3 linked regions of the Methanosarcina siciliae T4/M genome follow. The protein of the gene in region 1 binds, or shares a complex with, the protein of each later gene. Links are inferred from orthologs where the notes say so. Each region holds a gene or a part of one and is shown in the gene's direction. Other genes may lie near its edges.

What was found.
Region 2: MSSIT_RS05135 (region 1) and MSSIT_RS03405 share a complex: the UniProt entries of both Methanocaldococcus jannaschii proteins name them as parts of the RNA polymerase complex. The link is inferred for Methanosarcina siciliae T4/M from one-to-one orthologs.
Region 3: MSSIT_RS05135 (region 1) and MSSIT_RS08055 share a complex: the UniProt entries of both Methanocaldococcus jannaschii proteins name them as parts of the RNA polymerase complex. The link is inferred for Methanosarcina siciliae T4/M from one-to-one orthologs.

The regions. Positions count from the first base shown.
Region 1 is NZ_CP009506.1:1,180,348-1,183,449, forward strand. What follows is about bases 96-3,038. They hold MSSIT_RS05135 (DNA-directed RNA polymerase subunit B''), read left to right. Parts: upstream 96-740; coding sequence 741-2,336; downstream 2,337-3,038. Other genes in these bases: MSSIT_RS05130 (DNA-directed RNA polymerase subunit H), read left to right, coding at 291-527; rpoB (DNA-directed RNA polymerase subunit B), read left to right, coding at 2,350-3,038. Also shown: more of rpoB, read left to right, coding at 3,039-3,102. UniProt on the Methanocaldococcus jannaschii protein: DNA-dependent RNA polymerase (RNAP) catalyzes the transcription of DNA into RNA using the four ribonucleoside triphosphates as substrates. The Rpo2 subunit (Rpo2N and Rpo2C in this organism) is implicated in DNA promoter recognition and in nucleotide binding.
Region 2 is NZ_CP009506.1:747,384-750,255, forward strand. The notes cover bases 134-2,846. They hold MSSIT_RS03405 (DNA-directed RNA polymerase subunit L), read left to right. Parts: upstream 134-1,207; coding sequence 1,208-1,486; downstream 1,487-2,846. Other genes in these bases: MSSIT_RS03400 (exosome complex RNA-binding protein Csl4), read left to right, coding at 476-1,090; pscS (O-phospho-L-seryl-tRNA:Cys-tRNA synthase), read left to right, coding at 1,807-2,846. Outside these bases: more of pscS, read left to right, coding at 2,847-2,872. UniProt on the Methanocaldococcus jannaschii protein: DNA-dependent RNA polymerase (RNAP) catalyzes the transcription of DNA into RNA using the four ribonucleoside triphosphates as substrates.
Region 3 is NZ_CP009506.1:1,892,644-1,895,669, reverse strand. What follows is about bases 39-2,905. They hold MSSIT_RS08055 (RNA polymerase Rpb4 family protein), read left to right. Parts: upstream 39-1,228; coding sequence 1,229-1,582; downstream 1,583-2,905. Other genes in these bases: rsmA (16S rRNA (adenine(1518)-N(6)/adenine(1519)-N(6))-dimethyltransferase RsmA), read left to right, coding at 2,804-2,905; MSSIT_RS08050 (DUF655 domain-containing protein), read left to right, coding at 1,946-2,683; MSSIT_RS08060 (50S ribosomal protein L21e), read left to right, coding at 484-777; MSSIT_RS08065 (tRNA pseudouridine(54/55) synthase Pus10), read left to right, coding at 39-257. In the rest of the region: more of MSSIT_RS08065, read left to right, coding at 1-38; more of rsmA, read left to right, coding at 2,906-3,026. UniProt on the Methanocaldococcus jannaschii protein: DNA-dependent RNA polymerase (RNAP) catalyzes the transcription of DNA into RNA using the four ribonucleoside triphosphates as substrates. This subunit is less well bound than the others.

The DNA.
Region 1 (3,102 bases):
GTATAGTTATAATTAGAGGGTTGCACCGGTGTAAGAGGTGCTCCCTGATGCAGCGGGGCAGCAGGGTTGCATGCTAAGAAATTAGCCTTCCATGGTGCAAAATGCAGAAGTGGAGAGATAAACAAACTGGGCCCGTAGCTCAGTCAGGCAGAGCGACTGGCTTTTAACCAGTCGGCCTAGGGTTCAAATCCCTACGGGCCCGCCATGTTCTTAATAAGACCGGCGGAGAGGCCATCCGCAGGAAACGTCTAAAAGTCTTTTTATGATGCTTTATTTTTGGAGGAAAGGATTTGACAAAATTCAGCCTGCTCGACCATGAGTCAGTCCCTAAACATGAAATTATTTCAGAGGGAGAATTAAAGTCTGTTTTAAGCAAATATTTAATTGAGAAAGAACAGCTTCCGAAAATTAAAGTGCAGGATCCTGCTAGTAAAGAAATAGGAGCTGTCGTCGGAGATGTTGTGAAAATCACAAGGAAGAGTCAAACTGCAGGGGAGGCAGATTATTACAGACTTGTGATCGAGTAAGTGGGGGGGAGTTTTAACCGCTTGCATGACCGAATTTTTTTCACTGAACGTCTTTTTGAATCCCATGCACCACCGTACGGAAAGATTCAACGACTGCATAAAGATCTTGGGATCATCGTTTATTAATTTTCATTTTAATAAAGCAAAGAGGGTGCTATCATCGCGTTAGAAAGCAGTATACTGTCGCAGGCTTATTTTACACGGGACAAGATAGTGCAGCACCATATAGACTCATTTAACAAGTTTATAGATTACGGGCTGCAAAAGATCATTGATGAACAGAAGATTATAGAAACCGACATTGAAGACACCTACCTCAAACTCGGCAAGATCAGGGTAGAACATCCGGTGGTAAAGGAGGCGGACGGGGCAATAGAAAAGCTTTACCCCAACGAAGCAAGGCTCAGAAACCTTTCGTACTCAGGCCCCCTCTACCTGGAGATGAGTGTCGTAAAAGAAGGGATCGAATCCGAAGTAATGGAAGCAAAGATCGGGCAGCTTCCCATCATGGTCAAATCCAAGATCTGCAATCTTCTCGGCCTTAGCGAGCCAGAGAAAGTTCGCTATGGGGAAGATCCCCTTGATCCGGGGGGATATTTCATTATCGGAGGTACTGAAAGGGTAGTTATGACCCTGGAAGACCTTGCCCCCAACAAAATTCTTGTTGAGTACGGAGAACGTTACGGTGACTCCATAGAGGTCGCAAAGGTCTTTTCCCAGAAAAGAGGGTACAGAGCACTCGTAATTGTGGAAAGAGGGAGAAAGTCCCTGCTTGAAGTATCTTTCCCTTCCATATCCGGCAGAGTATACTTTATTACACTCATGAGGGCTCTCGGGATAGTAACTGACGAAGATATAGTAAATGCAGTTTCAAGTGATCCCGAAATCATCAAATTCATGCTGGAAAACCTTGAAGAAGCCGAAGTCGAAACCCAGGAAGAGGCCATTGAGAAGATCGGGGCGAGGGTTGCTGCCGGACAGGCCAAGGAATACCAGATAAAGAGAGCAAACTACGTTATTGACAGGTATCTTTTCCCACACCTCGGAAACGATATGAGAGACAGGGTCCCAAAGGCTCATTTCCTGGCAAGAATGGCCGAGTCCTGCTTCGAGCTCGCACTTGGAAAGCGTACCGAAGACGACAAAGACCACTACGCAAACAAGAGGCTGAAACTCGCAGGCGACCTGATGGAAGACCTTTTCAGGGTATCCTTTAACAGGCTTGCAAGGGACATAAAGTACCAGCTCGAACGTGCAAACATGAGGAACAGGGAACTTAACGTCGCTACGATTGTAAGGGCAGACGTCCTGACCGACCGCCTGCAGCATCCCCTGGCAACAGGGAATTGGGTAGGAGGAAGGACGGGTGTTTCCCAGCTTCTTGACCGTAACGATTATATTTCTACCCTTTCCCACCTGCGCCGTGTAATTTCCCCGCTTTCAAGGGCCCAGCCACACTTCGAAGCCCGTGACCTGCACGCAACTCAATGGGGGCGGCTCTGCCCTTCCGAGACCCCTGAAGGACCCAATTGTGGTCTCGTAAAAAACTTTGCCGAAATGGTCGAGCTCTCCACTGGAATAGAGGAAACTGAGAGCATTAAAAAGATACTCTACGACCTCAATGTCGAAAAAGTAGTTGTGAAGGTACCCGAAATACCGGCAAAGATCAAGGAAATCCTGCTCGACGAGTTCGGGGAAGAGATTATTGAAGAGTTTGAAGAAACTCCGGAAATCGAAACAAAGTACAAAGAGGAAGACTTCTACGATTATTCAGATGCGGACGACTCCGGATCAGCGTTCGGGGACTGAGGGTTGATGTTAGATGACTAAAGCAAAAGTATTCATAAACGGTGAGCTCGTAGGGACCCATGACAACCCTGCGGAACTCGCAGAAGAGCTCCGAAAAATGAGGCGGCAGGGGTTCATATCCAGACAGGTCAACATAGCTCTTAACGATAATACCAGGGAAGTAATTATAAACTCCGATATGGGCAGGGCAAGAAGACCTCTCGTTGTTGTGGAAAACGGCGCTCTCAAGGTAACTGAAGAGCACATACAGAAATTGAAGAACAAAGAAATCACCTATGAGGACCTCGTAAAAGAAGGCTGTGTGGAGTACCTGGACGCAGAAGAGGAAGAAAACGCGTACATTGCACTCTACGAGTCGGATATAACTACCAGGCACACCCATATGGAGATAGACCCAGAACTTATGCTCGGCATCTGTACCGGCATGGTTCCTTATCCGGAACACAATGCATCTCCGCGTAACACTATGGGTGCAGCCATGATCAAGCAGTGCATCGGAGTATCCACAGCAAACCAGAAATTAAGGCCGGATACCCGTGCCCACGTCCTGCACTACCCACAGAGGGCACTTACAAGGACAAGGACTTCCGGAGCAATCGGTTTTGATGACAGACCTGCAGGCCAGAACTTCGTGGTTGCAATTTTGTCTTATGAAGGGTATAACATTGAAGACGCGCTGATTTTCAATAAGGGTTCGATTGAGAGAGGGCTTGGGAGAAGCCACTTTCTCAGGACTTTTGAAGGAGAAGAAAGAAGGTATCCAGGA
Region 2 (2,872 bases), 430 kb from region 1 along the record:
CTGGAAAATACTTCGGAAGGAGATTGATCCTTATTCCTCCCGAGGACAAATTCTCTATGGGTTCAATTGCCGCCAAAAACTCTCTGAAAATTTCTGAAATTCGATAAAACAACTTATTTACACCTACTATTAACGATAATTCGAATGAGGGATCATTATTAGAATCCGAAAAAATAAGACTACCAGGAAAAAATTAACAGGCCCTGGGGAAGGAAAACCGGTTGCTGAAAAATCGGTTCCGGTAGCTGCAGAAAGCAGGGAACAGTTTAAGGGCCAGCCAAGGGATCAGCCAAGGGATCAGTTTAAAAATCAGTCCCGCGGCCAGTCCAGAGACCAGTTTAAAGGTCGTTCAAGGGATCAGTTTAAAGGTCAGTCCCGTGGGTCCAGAGATCAGTCAAAGGACCAGTTCAAAGGTGACCTTGGAAAAAAGAGAAGATTCCCATATTCTAAGAAATCTCCCCGAGATAGGAAGGAAATGCCGGGGTTCAGGCCGCCAGCCAGAGAACCCGTCAGATCTGAAGAAGACCTTGAAAAAGGAGGCTTTGTCCTTCCGGGTGAACTTGTCGGAACTACAGAAGAGTTTAAGCCAGGTTCCGGGGCCACAATAATTGGTGGGGATATCTATTCCACTGCCACAGGAAGTGTGCTCATTGACAGAAAAGCCAGAGTGGTCTCGGTTAAGCCAAAAACCCTTACCCCAAATATCCTTAAGGTAGGGGACATAGTTTACGGCAAGATCACTGACGTCCGCGAGTCCGGGGCGATGGTGGAAGTTGCAGGCATAGAAGGAAAAGAGAACAGGGAAATTGTCAACTCAAGGCCAGGGGATGTCCATGTTTCAAATGTGAGGGACTCCTATGTAAAGAGACTCTCAGATGAGTTCAGACCCTCTGATATCATAAAAGCCAGAGTCATTGACGTTGACAGAATGCGCCTTACAACATCCGAAGATTCCCTTGGAGTTGTAAAAGCTTACTGCTCAAACTGCAGAGGCGAACTTGTCCTGGAAGGGAAAAAGCTTAAATGCCCGGTCTGCAATATGACTGAAACCCGCAAGATCTCAACCGAGTACGGGAAAGGAATCCAGTAAATTTCTCTTTCCCCATCTTACTTTATGCAGGGTTCGGCATGTTATGACGGATTATGCATTTTGCGGCAGGCTGTAATATAGCCAGCTATATCACTCACCATTTACAGGTGGTCACCAATGGAACTGAACATTCTTAATAAAACAAATAGCGAGCTTGAAGTCGAGCTTATAGGCGAAACTCATACCCTTCTCAATCTTCTTAAGGACCTCCTGATCAAAGATGAAAGGGTTGAAGCGGCTTTCTACGACATGAAACACGTGAGCATCAGTGACCCTATCCTTTACATCAAAACCGATGGTACAGACCCGATTCTGGTCTTAAAGGAAGCGGCAGCAATCATTATTGCTCAGTGTGATGAGTTCATCGATGTCTTCAACAAGGCAGCAAATGCCTGAAGCCGATGACTTGCAGGACGTCTCTTAAAAGACGTTTTGCCTTTTTTTCTTTCCAGGGGCTTTCTCCTGCTCCATATACTTTAGATAAGGGTTTCCGGATAGTATTTCGTTCGCCTTCACGAGAAGTTTTACGGGATTTTACTGTCTATTTGTAAGTTGCTTCTGGAATACCTTTTTATGAATTCCTGATATATCACTGATTATATAGAGCTTCAGGCAGTTAATTTTCTCAGATCTGCTCTCATAACCCGGACAGAAACCAGAGGAGAAATTTATCGTTTGAATAGGAAATTTACCGTTATCACTGAGGTATAAATAAAATGACACTTGACGACTCATCTTTACAGAAGTATGGTTTCATAAAGCGAGAAACCCTCGGCAGCATAAATATCGACCCTCTGCAGACTGGCGGACTTTTGACCGAGGCAGCCAGGCAGACCCTTGTGGAATGGGGAGACGGTTACTCTGTCTGCGACTTCTGTGGTGGGATTCTGGATCAGATTAAAAAACCCCCTATCCATGATTTCGTACATAAAGCTCTCCCTGAGTTTTTAGGCTGTGATGAGGCAAGGGTTACAAACGGGGCAAGAGAGTCTAAATTTGCGGTTATGCATTCCATGGGCAAGCCCGGGGACTGGATCGTGCTTGACGGGCTTGCCCATTACTCCTCTTATGTTGCAGCCGAGAGAGCCGGTCTGAATGTAAAAGTGGTGCCACATGCAGGCAGCCCCGAATACTATCTTGATCCCGAAGGGTACGGGACAGCAATCGAAGAGGTCACAAAGGAAAGTGGAAGACCCCCCGTTCTTGCCCTTGTAACATATCCTGACGGGAGCTACGGAAACATCCCGGATGCGGAAAAGATCGCATCCGTCTGCCATGAGTATGATGTCCCTCTTCTCCTGAACGGGGCGTACTGTGTGGGAAGAATGCCCGTATCCGCAAAAGAAATCGGAGCTGACTTTATAGTGGGTAGCGGGCATAAGTCAATGGCAGCCTCCGGGCCTGTCGGAGTGCTCGGCGTAAGCGAAGAATATGCCCCAATCGTATTCAGAAAATCTATATACAGCAAGGTAAAGGAAGTCGAACTTCTTGGCTGCACTGCCCGTGGGGCAACGGTTATGACTATGATTGCATCTTTTCCAGAAGTGGTAAAGCGCGTCAGTAACTGGGACCAGGAAGTCGAAAACGCCCGGTGGTTCTCTGCAAGGCTTGAGGACATGGGCTTTATCCAGCGCGGGCAGAAACCCCATTCTCACGACCTTATGTTCTTTGAAGCTCCCGGCTTCTACGAGATTTCCCAGAAGGTCAAGAAAGGCAGGTATTTCCTCTACAAAGAGCTCAAAGAAAGAAACATTCACGGTATCAAGTCCGGGCTTACGAAAT
Region 3 (3,026 bases), 710 kb from region 1 along the record:
AGGAGATTGCCCAGCAGACTCCAAAGCGCGTGGTTCACAGACGTGCAGATCTTGTCCGGAAAAGGTATGTGCACAGCATCACGCTTGACGAGCTGAAAGATGACGGAAACGCCTACATAACTGTGAACTGTGAAGGCGGGCTTTATGTCAAGGAACTGATTTCCGGAGACGAAGGCAGGACAAATCCGAGCCTTACAGGGCTTTTAGGATTCCAGGCACTTGTGGAAGACCTCGATGTGGTCAACGTCGAAATTTAAGCTCCGGGCATCTGAATCTAATCTGAATAAACCAAATCGATCCAATCTAAATCAATCTGGATTTCAATCTGGGTCCGTTTCATTGGCCGATCGGGACACAGAGAACGAGTGCCTTAATGAACGGTTCATTTAAATAATATCCATCTTATTTAGAGGAAAATCAATTAATTGAATAGAAAATTTCTTAGAGAGAAATTACTCGAGCATTCTAACGGAGGAACATGCGATGACAAATTCCCACGGTGAAAAACGCTGCACAAGGTACAAATTACAGAAGACGGTTCGCGAAAGAGGGATTTCCCCTGTAAGCAGGGCAATTCAGGAATTCGAAGAAGGACAGATGGTTCACATCGACATCGACCCGAGCGTCCAGAAAGGTATGCCAAATCCAAAATTCCAGGGTTCTACCGGAAAGGTTATCGGACAGCGTGGTCGTTCATATGTGCTGGAAGTCCGCAGCGGAAACGCAATGAAGGAAGTTATTTCCCTTCCGCAGCACCTGAAGCCGCAGAAGTACTGATTCTGGGCAGTTAGGTTTTTACACCCTAATTTCCCTTTTCTTCCGAAATTTAAGGTATTCAGGCTTCCGACCGGAGGTTTGAAATCCTTCCGGGAATTCCGGCAAATTACAGCTTGAAGAACGCCGTTAAAGGATTGGATGTGACAGAACTGGTATCCCTTAAACTAAAAGGGCACACTTACAGGGGATCTGGAACAACTGCTTTTTGAAAATTAGTCTTTTATCCCGGAAAAGGAACATCTATAATTATATATCATTTGTAAACCATATAGCTGAGATAGCTCAGGATAGTGTTATTCAATACAGTTCCGGCTTATCGGGTGATGCCGGATACTGAAAGGCAGAAAATGCTTGCAGCAGGAATTAGGGTTCACAATAAAATATCAATTACAGGTTGTTCTACAAGGAAGCAAAACTACCTGAAATTTTTAAGTTAAAAGAGTGTATTCCAATGATAGTTAAGGAAGTCCTCAATGAAGAGTTATTGACATTGGCCGAGGTCAAGGATATACTTACAAGGATCGCTGACGAGCGCAGAGAGAAGGGGATTGAGGTAGCATACAGCTTTAGAAAAGCCCTTCATCATGCGGAACAGTTCTCTAAAATCAGCGGAGAAAAGTCAAGAGAACTTGTTAGCAAGTTGCTTGAGCTTGAAAAAATGAAGCCAGTTATTGCGGTCCGGATCGCAGACATCCTGCCTCAATCCAGAGACGAACTAAGGTCAATTTACGCTAAGGAAAAGTACACCCTGAGCAATGAAGAGCTGGATCAAATTCTTGACTATGTATTTGAAGCTATGGAATAATTAGAAAGTAAAGAGGATAAGCTATATAGCAGTTTATCTTGTTATTTATGAGGGAAGTATCCGAAATCTGGCTAGAGTACTTTAAAGTATAAAGAAAGTATCCCGGCCTGCAAAATTTAGGAGCAGAGGCTTCTCCGTTTCTCTAAATTCCCGAGAATGCCGGGATACAGGTCAGTCTCCAGTTTCGGAAACTGGTGTGCGGGGAATAGTTCGACAGGCCTGGTAGCTTGGAAAAAGCCTGAACCAGACAGGAGAGCTAAAGAAGCTGGGCATATCTATGTGAGAAATCCCCGGCTGGAGTATAATACACCGGACATAAATCAGATTCATGGGGTTTCATATTTATTTACAGGATGGGTGCTGATGAAAATAGAGAAGTCGCAATCAGGTAGACCGTACACTGGCAGATCATCTGCCGAAAGACCTTCTTCTGGCGGCAGGCGGCCGACAGGCAAACCGCAGTCCGACAGGCAGTCAGAAAGAGCTCCGCGCTCATCCGGGAAAGGCATGGAAGGTTCGCAGGACAGGGAGGAATATGTATGGGTGCTCGATTATCTTCCCTATGGAAAATCCGTTGACGGCACTTCAGCGTACCAGAAAAAACCTCTTGTACAGGCCGTAGGGGATAAAAAGTTTACTCTTATGGAACTGGTCCCAAAAGTCGGCGTAATACCTGATATCCAGTCAAGAGTCTATATCGGACCCGGGGATAGGGATGAAATAGACCACGTAAAGCAGAGGATAGGGTATACTGACCTGACTACCGGAGCAAACCTCGAATTGCCCTTCATTCTCGAAGCCGTCGTCAGGCATAAAGAAGAAAGGTTCGTAAAGTTCTTCAACGATGCCCATTCCATCACAACCCGCCTGCATATGCTTGAACTTCTTCCCGGGATCGGGAAAAAGCTCATGTGGTCTATCATTGATGAACGCAAGAAAGGGGAATTTAAGAGCTTTCAGGATATTCGCGAGAGAATCCCGAGCCTTCATGACCCTGCGAAGGTCATCTCCCACAGGATCGAAGAAGAGCTCAAGGACGATTTCATCAAGTACAGGCTGTTCACCACTCCTCCTCGCCGGCAGGGCTCGAGTGGGCGGTGATCCTTTTACTTTCTTTTTTCAATTCCATTTCCGGCTATCTGACTTCTGACGGTTCGGCTTTTGAGAATTTATCCAAATATTACTATTAAGAACTCTTAATCTACTCAGGAGGTTTCGGCCCTGGTTCGTTCTATTCTTAAAAAGTACAATATAAAAGGAGGTACCTTTGACCAGCACTTCCTTATTGATATCGGTTACCTGGATCGGATAGTTGCTGCTGCCGAGCTGAGTCCGCAGGATACGGTTCTTGAAATCGGCGCAGGGATAGGAAACCTTACAGAAAGACTTGCAAGGCGAGCAAAAAAGGTAATTGCAGTCGAGCTCGACCCCTCCCTCGTTTCAG